3 regions of the Solibacillus sp. FSL W8-0474 genome follow, and region 1 is predicted to be linked to each of the others. Evidence: a T-box and tRNA genes for the amino acid it is inferred to sense, from the RefSeq annotation. Region 1 holds a T-box; the other regions hold tRNA genes.
The links. The T-box of region 1 lies ahead of leuS (leucine--tRNA ligase). A T-box ahead of a tRNA ligase gene usually reads a tRNA of that ligase, here a tRNA-Leu.
Positions count from the first base shown of each region.

Region 2: it has a tRNA-Leu gene. The T-box ahead of leuS (leucine--tRNA ligase) is inferred to sense a tRNA for this amino acid. The anticodon was not compared.
Region 3: it has a tRNA-Leu gene. The T-box ahead of leuS (leucine--tRNA ligase) is inferred to sense a tRNA for this amino acid. The anticodon was not compared.

Region 1 covers NZ_JBBOQJ010000001.1:2,928,209-2,933,912, forward strand. The annotation lists gene leuS (leucine--tRNA ligase) at 1-2,092, opposite strand, end outside; T-box leader at 2,205-2,420, opposite strand; gene NYE67_RS14740 (MDR family MFS transporter) at 2,478-3,641, opposite strand; gene NYE67_RS14745 (TIGR01212 family radical SAM protein) at 3,768-4,724, shown strand; gene NYE67_RS14750 (tRNA (mnm(5)s(2)U34)-methyltransferase) at 4,721-5,302, shown strand; gene NYE67_RS14755 (pyrimidine dimer DNA glycosylase/endonuclease V) at 5,344-5,704, shown strand, end outside.
Region 2 covers NZ_JBBOQJ010000001.1:115,322-121,025, reverse strand. The annotation lists rRNA gene NYE67_RS00605 (23S ribosomal RNA) at 1-842, opposite strand, end outside; tRNA gene NYE67_RS00600 (tRNA-Ala) at 983-1,058, opposite strand; tRNA gene NYE67_RS00595 (tRNA-Ile) at 1,093-1,169, opposite strand; rRNA gene NYE67_RS00590 (16S ribosomal RNA) at 1,267-2,821, opposite strand; tRNA gene NYE67_RS00585 (tRNA-Ala) at 2,943-3,018, opposite strand; tRNA gene NYE67_RS00580 (tRNA-Pro) at 3,026-3,102, opposite strand; tRNA gene NYE67_RS00575 (tRNA-Arg) at 3,108-3,184, opposite strand; tRNA gene NYE67_RS00570 (tRNA-Leu) at 3,202-3,290, opposite strand; tRNA gene NYE67_RS00565 (tRNA-Gly) at 3,296-3,370, opposite strand; tRNA gene NYE67_RS00560 (tRNA-Leu) at 3,416-3,500, opposite strand; tRNA gene NYE67_RS00555 (tRNA-Lys) at 3,518-3,593, opposite strand; tRNA gene NYE67_RS00550 (tRNA-Thr) at 3,600-3,675, opposite strand; tRNA gene NYE67_RS00545 (tRNA-Val) at 3,685-3,760, opposite strand; rRNA gene rrf (5S ribosomal RNA) at 3,772-3,887, opposite strand; rRNA gene NYE67_RS00535 (23S ribosomal RNA) at 4,008-5,704, opposite strand, start outside.
Region 3 covers NZ_JBBOQJ010000001.1:3,707,777-3,713,480, forward strand. The annotation lists rRNA gene NYE67_RS18740 (23S ribosomal RNA) at 1-310, opposite strand, end outside; rRNA gene NYE67_RS18745 (16S ribosomal RNA) at 597-2,152, opposite strand; tRNA gene NYE67_RS18750 (tRNA-Gly) at 2,349-2,422, opposite strand; tRNA gene NYE67_RS18755 (tRNA-Arg) at 2,444-2,520, opposite strand; tRNA gene NYE67_RS18760 (tRNA-Leu) at 2,536-2,621, opposite strand; tRNA gene NYE67_RS18765 (tRNA-Lys) at 2,676-2,751, opposite strand; tRNA gene NYE67_RS18770 (tRNA-Gln) at 2,757-2,831, opposite strand; tRNA gene NYE67_RS18775 (tRNA-Asp) at 2,837-2,912, opposite strand; tRNA gene NYE67_RS18780 (tRNA-Glu) at 2,948-3,022, opposite strand; tRNA gene NYE67_RS18785 (tRNA-Asn) at 3,028-3,103, opposite strand; gene NYE67_RS18790 (SprT family protein) at 3,298-3,765, opposite strand; gene NYE67_RS18795 (Tex family protein) at 3,842-5,704, opposite strand, start outside.

The sequences.
Region 1 (5,704 bases):
CATATTCAACAGGGATCACTTCCGCTTTGTAGCAATCATTAATGAATACCATCATTTGTGAAATAGCAGTGTTGAAGCGAATACCTTCATAGTCATCTGTCACTTTTTTCACAGTTTGGTGATACACTTTTTCCAATGTTGTGTCATTAGAATCTTGAATTTTTGTTGCAAGTTTTCCTTCTTCTGTTACAAATAGACGCCAAATGCGATCTAAGAAACGACGTGCTCCGTCAAGACCGTTTGTGCTCCATGCTACAGATGCTTCTAATGGACCCATGAACATTTCGTATAAACGTAATGTATCTGCACCATGTGACTCAATAATATCGTCCGGGTTTACAACGTTCCCTTTTGATTTCGACATCTTTTCGTTACCTTCACCTAAAATCATCCCTTGGTTGAATAATTTTTGGAATGGTTCCTTCGTATGCACAACACCTAAATCGTAAAGGACTTTATGCCAGAAGCGCGCGTACAGTAAGTGAAGTACAGCATGCTCTGCACCACCGATATAAATATCAACTGGTAACCAGCGCTTTAGTAATTCAGGATCTGCAAGTGCCTGATCGTTTTTCGGATCGATATAGCGTAAGAAGTACCATGAAGAACCGGCCCATTGAGGCATTGTATTCGTTTCACGACGACCTTTTTTACCTGTTACAGGATCAACTACATTTACCCATTCTCCAATATTTGCCAGTGGTGATTCTCCTGTACCTGAAGGACGGATGTTTGTTGTTTTTGGTAATTCTAATGGCAGCTCTTCTACAGGAATTGTTGTCATTGTGCCATCTTCCCAGTGAATTACTGGGATTGGCTCGCCCCAATAACGTTGGCGGCTGAATAACCAGTCACGTAGACGGTAAGTAATTTTCTTTTCCCCTACGCCATTTTCTACTAACCAATCAATCGCTGCCTTAATGCCATCTTCTTTATTTAAGCCATTTAGGAATTCAGAGTTAATATGTGCACCATCCCCGACGAAGGCCTCGATTTCGATATCTCCACCTTCAAGTACTTGGACGATTTCTAAATTAAACTCTTTTGCGAATTCGTAGTCACGCTCATCATGTGCTGGAACAGCCATAATTGCACCTGTACCGTATGTTGACAATACATAATCTGCAATCCAGATTGGCACTTCTTTGCCGTTGATTGGATTTACTGCATATGCACCAGTGAATACACCTGTTTTTTCTTTTGCTAAATCTGTACGCTCAAGGTCAGATTTTAATGATACTTTCTCTAAGTATGCTTCTACCGTTGCACGTTGCTCTGGAGTAGTTATTTCAGCTACTAGTTTATGTTCTGGTGCCAATACACAATAAGTAGCACCGAATAAAGTATCAGGGCGTGTAGTAAATACTTCGAATCCTTTGTCTGTACCAGCCACTGTGAATTTCACTTGAGCTCCTTCAGAACGACCAATCCAGTTACGTTGCATTTCTTTAATCGATTCCGGCCAATCAACATCGACTAAATCATCAACTAGACGGTCTGCGTATTTCGTAATGCGCAGTACCCATTGTCGCATCGGACGACGTACTACAGGGTGACCACCGCGCTCAGAAAGTCCGTCGATTACTTCTTCGTTTGCAAGAACTGTACCTAAAGCTTCACACCAGTTCACGGCAACTTCATCAACATAAGCTAAATCCATTTCCACTAATTTTGTGAAAATCCATTGTGTCCATTTGTAATAAGACGGATCTGTTGTATTAATTTCACGGTCCCAGTCATAAGAGAAACCTAGTTCATTAATTTGACGTTTAAATGTTTCAATGTTTTTTGCCGTAAATTCAGCAGGGTCATTCCCCGTGTCTAATGCGTATTGCTCTGCTGGTAAACCAAATGCATCCCATCCCATTGGATGAAGAACATTATAGCCTTGCATACGTTTAAAACGAGATAAAATATCTGTCGCTGTATAGCCCTCAGGGTGTCCTACGTGTAGACCGGCACCCGATGGATATGGGAACATATCCAAAGCATAAAATTTTGGTTTATCCACTTCATTTTCCGTTTTGAATGTTTTATTTTCATCCCAAAACGCTTGCCACTTTTTCTCAATCTCTTGATGATTAAAACTCACAATAACTCCTCCTTTAAACTCATTCTTGCTGTGGTTTATGTATTGTAGGCGTATTATCCATGATTTAACAGAATATTTAAAAAATAAAAAAATCCCGTCCCATCTTATGATAAGAAGGGACGAGAGGTTATTTTTACTCCCGCGGTACCACCCAAATTAGTGACACAGCACTCAGCTTCATTTCTTAACGCGAATACACGGCCTTAGCTACTAAACATTTCACTAAAGCAAACTCCGAGGCGAGTTCAATTTGACACTTACCAGCTTCCACCATCCGCTGGCTCTCTATAAAGTGAGTCCATCTACTATTCCTCATCACAGTCAAAATTATTATTTCATTCATTTTAACTAATTCCACAGAAAAGTACAAGTAGCTGTTTTATGATTATACTTTTCTTAATACACGATCATATAGCAGACATGGAATAATTGCCAAAACTATAAGAATCGATAAAATCATCATGAGCATTTGCATGCCATATAAGTCCACCATTAAACCACCAAATACAGGTCCAATCATTCGCCCGATTGTTGTTGCACTGTTCACTAGCCCTTGATAAAAGCCTTCTTGACCTTGTGGAGCCAGCTTGTTGGCAATCATCGGGATAATCGGTGTAAAGAATACTTCCCCGAATGTTAAAATGACCATAGCCGCTGCAAACATTTTAAAATCCTGCGCAAAATAAACGACACCAAATGAGATCGACATAAGTACTAAACCTAGTGTTAATTGATGTTTTATTTTATTTTCCCAGCGTGTGACAAGCGGTTTAATAATTGGCTGGATCGCCACTATCATAAAACCATTGATTGTCCAAAGCAAACTATATTGGGACAAGCTCATCCCCAATCCTTGCGTATATGAAGAAATCGTTGCACTCCACTGTGAGTAGCTTAACCAACATACTACGAGAGATATACTTAAAATCCCTATAGCGATTATAGGTGCTTTATTTCTTTGTTTGCCTTCATCACTCGATAAGGACTTCGTTGTGATCCTATTGTTATCAAAACGCTTGTACGTAGTTATGACAAGAACGAAAAATAGTGCATAGAAAAATAAATTCGCACTAAACACATAATCAAACTTTATATCCGCGACTAATCCTGCTAACGCTGGTCCAATGGCAACTCCAACGTTATTTGCCAAGAAAATCGCATTAAAGGCTCTGCGTCCTCCCTCAGGCCAGGCACTTCCTGCAATGGCGTAAATAGCCGGATACACTATTCCCCCGCTAAAGCCCATCATCGCCAAAAATATAATGTATTGTGGCCAATCATGCCAAATAGTGAGAAGCGAAATTGAAAATAAATTAAGTACTACTCCTATCAAAATTGCTTTATAGCCACCTAATCTATCGAATAAATATCCACCTACTAGATTCCCAAAAACACCCGCCAATGAATTGAGCATCAGAACAATGCCCGCTGTAGTCAATGATTTTCCTAAATGATCATGAATATAGATACTATTTAAAGGCCATAAAAATGAATTCCCGACCGTATTTACGAATGTGCCAATAATTAAAAACCAGACTTGTTTCGGCACTGAATTTCCTCCTTCAACATTTGCTCAAATAACAAGTGTATTCTTTCGCATAAAAATGTACAAGAAAAAAATTTTCTATTAGGTTCTGTCCATGTTAGAATAATACGTTAGAGGAGTGAACAACGAATGACTGAAACAAATTTTCCTTTCCCTTCCGACGGGAAACGTTATTATACATGGAATCGCTATTTACGAAATGAATTTGGAAAGAAAGTATATAAAGTCGCATTAGATGCTGGCTTCGATTGCCCAAACCGTGACGGTACGGTCGCTTTTGGTGGCTGTACGTTTTGTTCTGCTGCAGGTTCAGGTGACTTTGCAGGTAGTAAAGTAGATCCGATCCCTGTACAATTCGAAAAAATCAAAGCTAAAATGGAGAACAAATGGAAAGACGGCTTAACGATGGCGTACTTCCAAGCGTACACAAATACACATGCCCCACTTGAAGTATTAAAAGAGAAGTTCGAAGCAGCACTTGCCTGTGAAGGAGTAATGGGTATTTCTATCGCAACACGTCCCGATTGCCTGCCAGATGATGTCGTAGAATATTTGGCTGAATTAAATGAGCGCACTTATTTATGGGTAGAGCTAGGATTACAGACAGTCCATGAAAAAACAGCCAACTTAATTAACCGCGCACATGATTATGCGACATATGTGGAGGGTCTTAATAAACTGCGTAAGCACGGCATACGTGTCGTAACACATATTATTAACGGATTGCCTTTAGAGGATTACGATATGATGATGGAAACAGCAAGTGAAGTGGCTAAACTAGATGTACAAGGTATCAAAATCCATCTGCTCCATCTTTTAAAAGGGACACCTCTTGTGAAACAATACGAAAAAGGTATGCTGGAGTTTATGGAAAAAGATGCATATGTTCAGCTTGTAGCAGATCAGCTTGAAATTCTTCCACCTGAAATGATTGTCCACCGTATAACAGGCGATGGTCCGATTGATTTAATGATTGGTCCAATGTGGTCTGTAAACAAATGGGAAGTACTTAATGGAATCGATGCAGAGTTGGAAAGACGTGGCTCGTATCAAGGAAAGTACTATAAGGCGGAAATTGCAAAATGATATTAGAACGTGTTATTCAATATGCTCAAACTTTATTGAAAAAATCGGTCTCAGAAGGTGAAATTGCCGTAGACGCAACAGCAGGTAATGGACATGACACACTTTTTTTAGCAAACCTTGTAGGGGACAATGGCTATGTGTATGCGTTTGATGTGCAAAAGGAAGCGGTTGATGCCACACTACACCGTCTACTCGACAACGCACTTGAGCACCGGGCAATTGTGTTAAAGGACGGGCATGAAAATGTAGCCAAATATATAAATAAACCTGTTGCTGCAGCCATCTTTAATCTAGGCTACCTGCCTGGCAGTAATCATGAAATTATTACCCGGCCTAATACAACAATTCAGGCAATCGAAAGTCTTCTAACATTATTGAAAATTGGTGGAGTTATTGTATTAGTTGTATATTATGGACATGAAGGCGGCAAAGATGAACGTAACGAAGTAATTGAATTTGTCAGTAATTTACCTCAAAAGCATGTACATGTTTTGCGCTATGAATTTATGAATCAAAAAAATGACCCACCATTTATTATAGCATTGGAAAAAGTAAAAGAATTTCCGAAAGAGGGCTAAGTTTTCTTAGCTCTTTTTTATCTAGTAATGAGGTGAATATTATGCGTTTATGGCACACCGAGCTCATCCCATTTATCCCGAAAAGCCAATTACTTGCCCAATGGCGGGAATTAAATAGTATCTTCGCTAAGGAAGATAACCATATATTAATTAATTATGTATATGATTACCCGAAAGAGGATTTGTTTATTTACACACAAATTGTACTGAAAGAAATGCAGGCACGTAATATTACAGTTCGTACTATTGATAAAATGGAGCGCTATTTTGCAGGGGTTACAGTTTCCCAGCACTACACACCTTTCAAAAACCATCATAACGATGAATATTTAACAATCTGTTATTACAATTTATATGAAAAATATATACGTGGACAAAAGGATTTTTCAGCAGAACAATTTG
Region 2 (5,704 bases), 2.8 Mb from region 1:
GGTTCGATTGGAATTTCTCCGCTACCCACACCTCATCCCCGCACTTTTCAACGTGCGTGGGTTCGGGCCTCCAGTGAGTGTTACCTCACCTTCACCCTGGACATGGGTAGATCACCTGGTTTCGGGTCTACGACCACGTACTAATTCGCCCTATTCAGACTCGCTTTCGCTGCGGCTCCGTCTTCTCAACTTAACCTCGCACGTAATCGTAACTCGCCGGTTCATTCTACAAAAGGCACGCTATCACCCATTAACGGGCTCTAACTACTTGTAGGCACACGGTTTCAGGATCTATTTCACTCCCCTTCCGGGGTGCTTTTCACCTTTCCCTCACGGTACTGGTTCACTATCGGTCACTAGGTAGTATTTAGCCTTGGGAGATGGTCCTCCCGGATTCCGACGGAATTTCACGTGTTCCGCCGTACTCAGGATACACTCTGGAGGGAATGAACTTTTGACTACAGGGCTTTTACCTTGTTTCGCGGACCTTTCCAAGTCGCTTCGTCTAACTCATTCTTTTGTAACTCCGTATAGAGTGTCCTACAACCCCAAAGAGCAAGCTCTTTGGTTTGGGCTCTTCCCGTTTCGCTCGCCGCTACTCAGGGAATCGAATTTTCTTTCTGTTCCTGCAGGTACTTAGATGTTTCAGTTCCCTGCGTCTGTCCTCATCACGCTATGTATTCACGTGTAGATACTATCCGATTAAAGATAGTGGGTTCCCCCATTCGGAAATCCCCGGATCAAAGCTTACTTACAGCTCCCCGAGGCATATCGGTGTTAGTGCCGTCCTTCATCGACTCCTAGTGCCAAGGCATCCACCGTGCGCCCTTATTAACTTAACCAAAAGTTAACACTTGGATAAAATCCAAGATTTAAGTTTACACGTCAATTGCTTGACTTGTTACATTTCTATAAAATAGAAATTTGTTTTATTGCTATCAATGTCGTTTTATCCAGTTTTCAAAGAACGAAAAAATAAAATTGGTGGAGCCTAGCGGGATCGAACCGCTGACCTCCTGCGTGCAAGGCAGGCGCTCTCCCAGCTGAGCTAAGGCCCCAATGTTTTATTAAGAGGTATATAAAGAATTTATATGGTGGGCCTAAATGGACTCGAACCATCGACCTCACGCTTATCAGGCGTGCGCTCTAACCAGCTGAGCTATAGGCCCTCTTAGAAGTTATAAAATTCATTCATAAACCTTCAAAACTGAACAGCAACCGTTAATGTTTCATTCTCCATGAGAATGATTCCGAAATAATCCTTAGAAAGGAGGTGATCCAGCCGCACCTTCCGATACGGCTACCTTGTTACGACTTCACCCCAATCATCTATCCCACCTTCGGCGGCTGGCTCCATAAAGGTTACCTCACCGACTTCGGGTGTTACAAACTCTCGTGGTGTGACGGGCGGTGTGTACAAGGCCCGGGAACGTATTCACCGCGGCATGCTGATCCGCGATTACTAGCGATTCCGGCTTCATGTAGGCGAGTTGCAGCCTACAATCCGAACTGAGAACGATTTTATCGGATTAGCTCCCCCTCGCGGGTTGGCAACCGTTTGTATCGTCCATTGTAGCACGTGTGTAGCCCAGGTCATAAGGGGCATGATGATTTGACGTCATCCCCACCTTCCTCCGGTTTATCACCGGCAGTCTCCTTAGAGTGCCCAACTGAATGATGGCAACTAAGAATAAGGGTTGCGCTCGTTGCGGGACTTAACCCAACATCTCACGACACGAGCTGACGACAACCATGCACCACCTGTCACCGTTGCCCCCGAAGGGGAAACTATGTCTCCATAGTGGTCACCGGGATGTCAAGACCTGGTAAGGTTCTTCGCGTTGCTTCGAATTAAACCACATGCTCCACCGCTTGTGCGGGCCCCCGTCAATTCCTTTGAGTTTCAGTCTTGCGACCGTACTCCCCAGGCGGAGTGCTTAATGCGTTAGCTGCAGCACTGAGGGGCGGAAACCCCCCAACACTTAGCACTCATCGTTTACGGCGTGGACTACCAGGGTATCTAATCCTGTTTGCTCCCCACGCTTTCGCGCCTCAGTGTCAGTTACAGACCAGACAGTCGCCTTCGCCACTGGTGTTCCTCCAAATCTCTACGCATTTCACCGCTACACTTGGAATTCCACTATCCTCTTCTGCACTCAAGTTCCCCAGTTTCCAATGACCCTCCCCGGTTGAGCCGGGGGCTTTCACATCAGACTTAAGGAACCACCTGCGCGCGCTTTACGCCCAATAATTCCGGACAACGCTTGCCACCTACGTATTACCGCGGCTGCTGGCACGTAGTTAGCCGTGGCTTTCTAACAAGGTACCGTCAAGGTAGCGCCAGTTACTACGCTACTTGTTCTTCCCTTGCAACAGAGTTTTACGAACCGAAATCCTTCTTCACTCACGCGGCGTTGCTCCATCAGACTTTCGTCCATTGTGGAAGATTCCCTACTGCTGCCTCCCGTAGGAGTCTGGGCCGTGTCTCAGTCCCAGTGTGGCCGATCACCCTCTCAGGTCGGCTACGCATCGTTGCCTTGGTGAGCCGTTACCTCACCAACTAGCTAATGCGCCGCGGGTCCATCTTATAGTGACAGCCGAAACCGTCTTTCAACTTTCAAACATGTGTTTAAAAGTATTATTCGGTATTAGCCCCGGTTTCCCGGAGTTATCCCAATCTATAAGGTAGGTTACCCACGTGTTACTCACCCGTCCGCCGCTAAATCAGAGAGAAGCAAGCTTCTCTCATCATCCGCTCGACTTGCATGTATTAGGCACGCCGCCAGCGTTCGTCCTGAGCCAGGATCAAACTCTCCATAAAAGTAGTTTGAAAGCTCATTTGCTTTGCTAGCGATTCAACTTAATTAAAAGTTGAAATCTATTGTTTGCTTCATTTAAGAAGCTTGTTTCATTAACGTTGCTTGTTCAGTTTTCAAGGTTCATGGTGGAGCCTAGCGGGATCGAACCGCTGACCTCCTGCGTGCAAGGCAGGCGCTCTCCCAGCTGAGCTAAGGCCCCTAAATAATGGTCGGAATGACAGGATTCGAACCTACGACCCCTTGGTCCCAAACCAAGTGCTCTACCAAGCTGAGCTACATTCCGAAATATGGCGCGCCCGGCAGGAGTCGAACCCACAACCTTCTGATCCGTAGTCAGACGCTCTATCCAATTGAGCTACGGGCGCAAAATATAAAGTAAAGATGGTGCCGAGGGCCGGAATCGAACCGGCACGGTGATCACTCACCGCAGGATTTTAAGTCCTGTGCGTCTGCCAGTTCCGCCACCCCGGCATTTTTGGAGCGGAAGACGAGGTTCGAACTCGCGACCCCCACCTTGGCAAGGTGGTGTTCTACCACTGAACTACTTCCGCAAAATGCATAAGATATTTTTACTCTGACAGTATTTGAAATTAAAATGGTGCGGGTGAAGGGAGTCGAACCCCCACGCCTTGCGGCGCTAGATCCTAAGTCTAGTGCGTCTGCCAATTCCGCCACACCCGCAGCAGACAATATAAAACTGGTGAGCCATGAAGGACTCGAACCTTCGACCCTCTGATTAAAAGTCAGATGCTCTACCAACTGAGCTAATGGCTCTCTAAATGGTGCCGGCGAAAGGAGTCGAACCCTCGACCTACTGATTACAAGTCAGTTGCTCTACCAACTGAGCTACACCGGCATTTAGAAATGGTGGAGGATGACGGGCTCGAACCGCCGACCCCCTGCTTGTAAGGCAGGTGCTCTCCCAGCTGAGCTAATCCTCCTGGGTATAAAAGCCTAGCGACGTCCTACTCTCACAGGGGGAAGCCCCCAACTACCATCGGCGCTAAAGAGCTTAACTTCCGTGTTCGGTATGGGAACGGGTGTGACCTCTTTGCCATCATCACTAGACTATTTTGTTTAAAAGACAAGATTCATTATATCATACTTTACTCGAAGGTCAAGCATTTTTTATAATTTATCGTTCTTTCAAAACTGGATAAACGTTTCATTGAATTTGTGCAATAAAATGTGGTTAAGTCCTCGACCGATTAGTATTCGTCAGCTACATGCGTCACCGCACTTCCACCTCGAACCTATCTACCTGATCGTCTTTCAGGGGTCTTACTTACTTGCGTAATGGGAAATCTCATCTTGAGGGGGGCTTCATGCTTAGATGCTTTCAGCACTTATCCCGTCCACACATAGCTACCCAGCGATGCCTTTGGCAAGACAACTGGTACACCAGCGGTGTGTCCATCCCGGTCCTCTCGTACTAAGGACAGCTCCTCTCAAATTTCCTACGCCCACGACGGATAGGGACCGAACTGTCTCACGACGTTCTGAACCCAGCTCGCGTACCGCTTTAATGGGCGAACAGCCCAACCCTTGGGACCGACTACAGCCCCAGGATGCGATGAGCCGACATCGAGGTGCCAAACCTCCCCGTCGATGTGGACTCTTGGGGGAGATAAGCCTGTTATCCCCGGGGTAGCTTTTATCCGTTGAGCGATGGCCCTTCCATGCGGAACCACCGGATCACTAAGCCCGTCTTTCGACCCTGCTCGACTTGTAGGTCTCGCAGTCAAGCTCCCTTATGCCTTTACACTCTTCGAATGATTTCCAACCATTCTGAGGGAACCTTTGGGCGCCTCCGTTACTCTTTAGGAGGCGACCGCCCCAGTCAAACTGTCCGCCTGACACTGTCTCCTACCCCGCTAAGGGGCATGGGTTAGAAGTTCAATACAACCAGGGTAGTATCCCACCGACGCCTCCTCCGAAGCTGGCGCTCCGGGATCTCTGGCTCCTACCTATCCTGTACAAGTTGTACCAAAATTCAATATCAGGCTACAGTAAAGCTCCACGGGGTCTTTCCGTCCTGTCGCGGGTAACCTGCATCTTCACAGGTACTATAATTTCACCGAGTCTCTCGTTGAGACAGTGCCCAGATCGTTACGCCTTTCGTGCGGGTCGGAACTTACCCGACAAGGAATTTCGCTACCTTAGGACCGTTATAGTTACGGCCGCCGTTTACTGGGGCTTCAATTCACAGCTTCGCTTGCGCTAACCGCTCCTCTTAACCTTCCAGCACCGGGCAGGCGTCAGCCCCTATACGTCACCTTACGGTTTTGCAGAGACCTGTGTTTTTGCTAAACAGTCGCCTGGGCCTATTCACTGCGGCTTCTCTAGGCTATGCACCCAAAGAAGCACCCCTTCTCCCGAAGTTACGGGGTCATTTTGCCGAGTTCCTTAACGAGAGTTCTCTCGCACACCTTAGGATTCTCTCCTCGACTACCTGTGTCGGTTTGCGGTACGGGCACCTCTCACCTCGATAGAGGCTTTTCTTGGCAGTGTGAAATCAGGAACTTCGCTCATAAGAGCTCGTCATCACAGCTCAACGTTATAGTATGCGGATTTGCCTACATACACGCCTTACTGCTTGAACACGCGCAACCAACGGCGTGCTTACCCTATCCTACTGCGTCCCCCCATTTCTCAAACGGTGAGGAGGTGGTACAGGAATATCAACCTGTTGTCCATCGCCTACGCCTATCGGCCTCGGCTTAGGTCCCGACTAACCCTGAGCGGACGAGCCTTCCTCAGGAAACCTTAGTCATACGGTGCATGGGATTCTCACCCATGTTTCGCTACTCATACCGGCATTCTCACTTCTAATCGCTCCACCAGTCCTTCCGGTCTGACTTCAACGCTATTAGAACGCTCTCCTA
Region 3 (5,704 bases), 780 kb from region 1:
AGAGTGTCCTACAACCCCAAAGAGCAAGCTCTTTGGTTTGGGCTCTTCCCGTTTCGCTCGCCGCTACTCAGGGAATCGAATTTTCTTTCTGTTCCTGCAGGTACTTAGATGTTTCAGTTCCCTGCGTCTGTCCTCATCACGCTATGTATTCACGTGTAGATACTATCCGATTAAAGATAGTGGGTTCCCCCATTCGGAAATCCCCGGATCAAAGCTTACTTACAGCTCCCCGAGGCATATCGGTGTTAGTGCCGTCCTTCATCGACTCCTAGTGCCAAGGCATCCACCGTGCGCCCTTATTAACTTAACCAAAAGTTAACACTTGGATAAAATCCAAGATTTAAGTTTACACGTCAATTGCTTGACTTGTTACATTTCTATAAAATAGAAATTTGTTTTATTGCTTTCAATGTCGTTTTATCCAGTTTTCAAAGAACGAATATGCTTCCTGTCTTACTTCTTCGCATATTTGCGACGAGTAACCGCAGGAGCAAGTGTTTTGAAGTATTCCATTCAATTAAGAATGAACCTTCAAAACTGAACAGCAAACGTTAATGTTTCATTCCCCGAGGGAATGATTCCGAAATAATCCTTAGAAAGGAGGTGATCCAGCCGCACCTTCCGATACGGCTACCTTGTTACGACTTCACCCCAATCATCTATCCCACCTTCGGCGGCTGGCTCCATAAAGGTTACCTCACCGACTTCGGGTGTTACAAACTCTCGTGGTGTGACGGGCGGTGTGTACAAGGCCCGGGAACGTATTCACCGCGGCATGCTGATCCGCGATTACTAGCGATTCCGGCTTCATGTAGGCGAGTTGCAGCCTACAATCCGAACTGAGAACGATTTTATCGGATTAGCTCCCCCTCGCGGGTTGGCAACCGTTTGTATCGTCCATTGTAGCACGTGTGTAGCCCAGGTCATAAGGGGCATGATGATTTGACGTCATCCCCACCTTCCTCCGGTTTATCACCGGCAGTCTCCTTAGAGTGCCCAACTGAATGATGGCAACTAAGAATAAGGGTTGCGCTCGTTGCGGGACTTAACCCAACATCTCACGACACGAGCTGACGACAACCATGCACCACCTGTCACCGTTGCCCCCGAAGGGGAAACTATGTCTCCATAGTGGTCACCGGGATGTCAAGACCTGGTAAGGTTCTTCGCGTTGCTTCGAATTAAACCACATGCTCCACCGCTTGTGCGGGCCCCCGTCAATTCCTTTGAGTTTCAGTCTTGCGACCGTACTCCCCAGGCGGAGTGCTTAATGCGTTAGCTGCAGCACTGAGGGGCGGAAACCCCCCAACACTTAGCACTCATCGTTTACGGCGTGGACTACCAGGGTATCTAATCCTGTTTGCTCCCCACGCTTTCGCGCCTCAGTGTCAGTTACAGACCAGACAGTCGCCTTCGCCACTGGTGTTCCTCCAAATCTCTACGCATTTCACCGCTACACTTGGAATTCCACTATCCTCTTCTGCACTCAAGTTCCCCAGTTTCCAATGACCCTCCCCGGTTGAGCCGGGGGCTTTCACATCAGACTTAAGGAACCACCTGCGCGCGCTTTACGCCCAATAATTCCGGACAACGCTTGCCACCTACGTATTACCGCGGCTGCTGGCACGTAGTTAGCCGTGGCTTTCTAACAAGGTACCGTCAAGGTAGCGCCAGTTACTACGCTACTTGTTCTTCCCTTGCAACAGAGTTTTACGAACCGAAATCCTTCTTCACTCACGCGGCGTTGCTCCATCAGACTTTCGTCCATTGTGGAAGATTCCCTACTGCTGCCTCCCGTAGGAGTCTGGGCCGTGTCTCAGTCCCAGTGTGGCCGATCACCCTCTCAGGTCGGCTACGCATCGTTGCCTTGGTGAGCCGTTACCTCACCAACTAGCTAATGCGCCGCGGGTCCATCTTATAGTGACAGCAAAACCGTCTTTCAACTTCCAAACATGTGTTTAAAAGTATTATTCGGTATTAGCCCCGGTTTCCCGGAGTTATCCCAATCTACAAGGTAGGTTACCCACGTGTTACTCACCCGTCCGCCGCTAACGAAAATTCGGTGCAAGCACCAAAAATTCGTCCGCTCGACTTGCATGTATTAGGCACGCCGCCAGCGTTCGTCCTGAGCCAGGATCAAACTCTCCATAAAAGTAGTTTGAAAGCTCATTTGCTTTGCTAGCGATTTAACTTAATTAAAAGTTAAAATCTATTGTTTGCTTCATTTAAGAAGCTTGTTTCATTAACGTTGCTTGTTCAGTTTTCAAGGTTCATTGTATTGTCGTTAGCGACAACTTTTATATCATACAACATCCTTTTGTGAATGTCAACAGTTTTTTTAAAAAAACTGGAGCGGGTGATCGGAATCGAACCGACAACATCAGCTTGGAAGGCTGAGGTTTTACCACTAAACTACACCCGCATTTTATTATTTTATGTTTTTTGGCGCGCCCGACAGGAGTCGAACCCATAACCTTCTGATCCGTAGTCAGACGCTCTATCCAATTGAGCTACGGGCGCAAGTTAAAAGTTACTTGGTGCGGCCGAGAGGACTTGAACCTCCACGGGGTTGCCCCCACTAGGCCCTCAACCTAGCGCGTCTGCCATTCCGCCACGACCGCTTCATTCGACTTTAATTATTATACATCTTTAAAATAATTTGTCAATATGAAAACTGGTGAGCCATGAAGGACTCGAACCTTCGACCCTCTGATTAAAAGTCAGATGCTCTACCAACTGAGCTAATGGCTCCAAAATGGCTGGGGTACCTGGATTCGAACCAGGGCATGACGGAATCAAAATCCGTTGCCTTACCGCTTGGCTATACCCCAATAAATGGCGGTCCCGACCGGGATCGAACCGGCGATCTCCTGCGTGACAGGCAGGCATGTTAACCGCTACACCACGGGACCATAAGTAAACTATAATTATAATATGAAATTAAAAGTGGTGACCCGTACGGGATTCGAACCCGTGTTACCGCCGTGAAAGGGCGGTGTCTTAACCACTTGACCAACGGGCCTACAATGGCTCCGAAGGCAGGACTCGAACCTGCGACCTGCCGGTTAACAGCCGGATGCTCTACCAACTGAGCTACTTCGGAATAATAACTTCTTAGCGACATCATCTTGTCGACTTTTACTATTATAGATATCGAAATAAGTTTCGTCAACACTTTTTAATAATTTTTTTTAAAAATAATTTATTTCCTATTATATATACAAAAAAACATATTCATCTGAAAAGCTCACAATTAATCTTTTCCTTTATCTTCTACTATCTAAACATCTTATTAAGTTAAAGTTCACTTCGCAAAAATTTAATTTTCCCTCGGCAAATGCTACAAGAGTACTTTTTTACATCCATCTTTTTTTTCCTTTTATAAATCTGCCCACAATTTACACAACTATACATATGAATTGCCTTTTTCTTTAGAGGTTTATTTGGCTGCTCTATTGTAGAACAAAATCTTGGCGCTCCGACCTTTTTCAATAAATTTCGGAAATCCGCATCTCGATGCTTATAGCCCATTCCTAAAATATGTAAATGATAATGGCAAAGTTCATGTAAGATAATCCCCTTGAGCTCTTGTAAACCGAAATGATCATAAAGCTTTTTATTGAGCTCTATATTATGACTACTTAATAAATACCGTCCACCCGTTGTTTTTAAACGACTATTAAAATACGCTTTATGAACAAAAGGTCGGTTAAAATATTCATTAGATAACTGTTCTACAAGTTCTTGAAGTTGTTCATCTGTCATACGCTACCTCCCCACACATAATAAAAAAGCACATATTAATTTATGCGCTTTTTATTATAATTGATATTTATTTACTTTACACGTTTAGTTGATTTTCCGGTGAGAGCATCGTTAATGAAATACGCCCTTTACTTGCTTCTACCTTTTCTACCCATACCGTCACAATGTCACCTAATGATACGACATCTAACGGATGCTTTACCCGGCCCTTCTGCAATTTAGATATGTGAACTAGACCGTCTTGTTTTACACCAATATCCACAAACGCTCCGAAATCCACAACATTTCGAACAGTTCCTTGCAATTCCATTCCTACTTGTAAATCATCCATCTGCAATACATCCGTTTTTAGTAAAGGCTGTGGAAATGCATCTCGAGGATCACGGGTTGGCTTTATTAAAGTATCAATAATGTCCTTCAAGGTTACTCCTCCGACATTTAGTGTTTCACTTAATGTCGATAAACTTAATTTATTAATAGCCTCTTCTGCCTTTTGCGTACCTACATCTTTTTTTGTTACCCCCGCTGCCTCCAATATTGCTTCAGCCAATTTATAGCTCTCTGGGTGAATGCCGGTTGCATCCAATGGGTTTTTTGCTTCTGAAATACGTAAAAAGCCAATTGCTTGCTCATAGGTTTTGGCACCTAAACGCGGTATCTTTTTAAGCTGTGTCCGTGAAGAGAATGATCCATTTTCACTTCGCATAGCTACAATATTTTCAGCCACTGTTTTGGATAGCCCTGATACATATTGTAAAAGTGATGCAGATGCCGTATTCACATCAACCCCCACTTGGTTTACTGCAGTTTCTACAATGAACGTCAATGATTCAGCTAGCTGTTTTTGAGATACATCATGCTGGTACTGACCTACACCGACAGCTTTCGGATCAATTTTCACCAACTCGGATAGTGGATCCTGTAAACGGCGTGCAATTGATACGGCACTACGTTGCTCTACTTGTAGATTCGGGAATTCCGCACGTGCCACTTCCGATGCTGAATACACCGATGCCCCTGCTTCATTTACAATAACATAGGCAATATCCCCATCAGTTTCTTTCAATAACTCCGCAATAAATTGCTCTGTTTCACGAGATGCTGTACCGTTCCCTATCGCAATAATACTAATTGGATATTTTTTCAGTAATGCTTTAACAGCCTCTTTTGCTTTTGATGGATCTGATGTTGTATGCGGATAAATAACCCCAACTTCAATCATTTTCCCTGTCTCATCAACTACCGCTAGTTTACAACCTGTACGGTAAGCAGGGTCTACACCTAGAACAACTTTTCCGCGCATTGGAGGCTGCAATAATAGATTTCTCAAGTTTTCCGAAAAAATGTGAATTGCTTGTGCCTCAGCTTTTGAAGTAAGTTCCGCCCGCAATTCGTTCTCAATGGATGGTTTAATTAAACGTTTATAGCTATCAGTAATCGCTGATTTAACTTCATTCACAGACGGGCCTATAAAGTTTCTAGGAATAAAATGATTTTCCATTTGAGCAGTGGCTTTATCTACAGGTACTTCAATTGAAACTCTTAATACTTCTTCTTTCTCCCCACGATTCACCGCCAATGTACGGTGCGGGGCCATTCGGTGGACAGGTTCCTCATATTCATAATACATTTCAAATACTTGCTTCTCATCCTTATCCGCATTTTTCAACATAGTCACGAGCTTTCCTTCTCGCCAAGAAAGAGTACGTAGTTTTTCGCGAACTGTAGCATCATCTGCAAATCGCTCCGCTAATATGTCACGCGCACCTGTCAATGCGTCTTCAATCGTTATTACACCTTGTTCTTCGTTTAAAAACGGATTCGCAAGCTGTTCTAAAGATTGCTTACTAAATTTTAATATTTGTTCTGCCAACGGTTCTAAGCCACGCTCTTTTGCAATTGTCGCTTTGGTACGGCGTTTTTGCTTATACGGACGGTA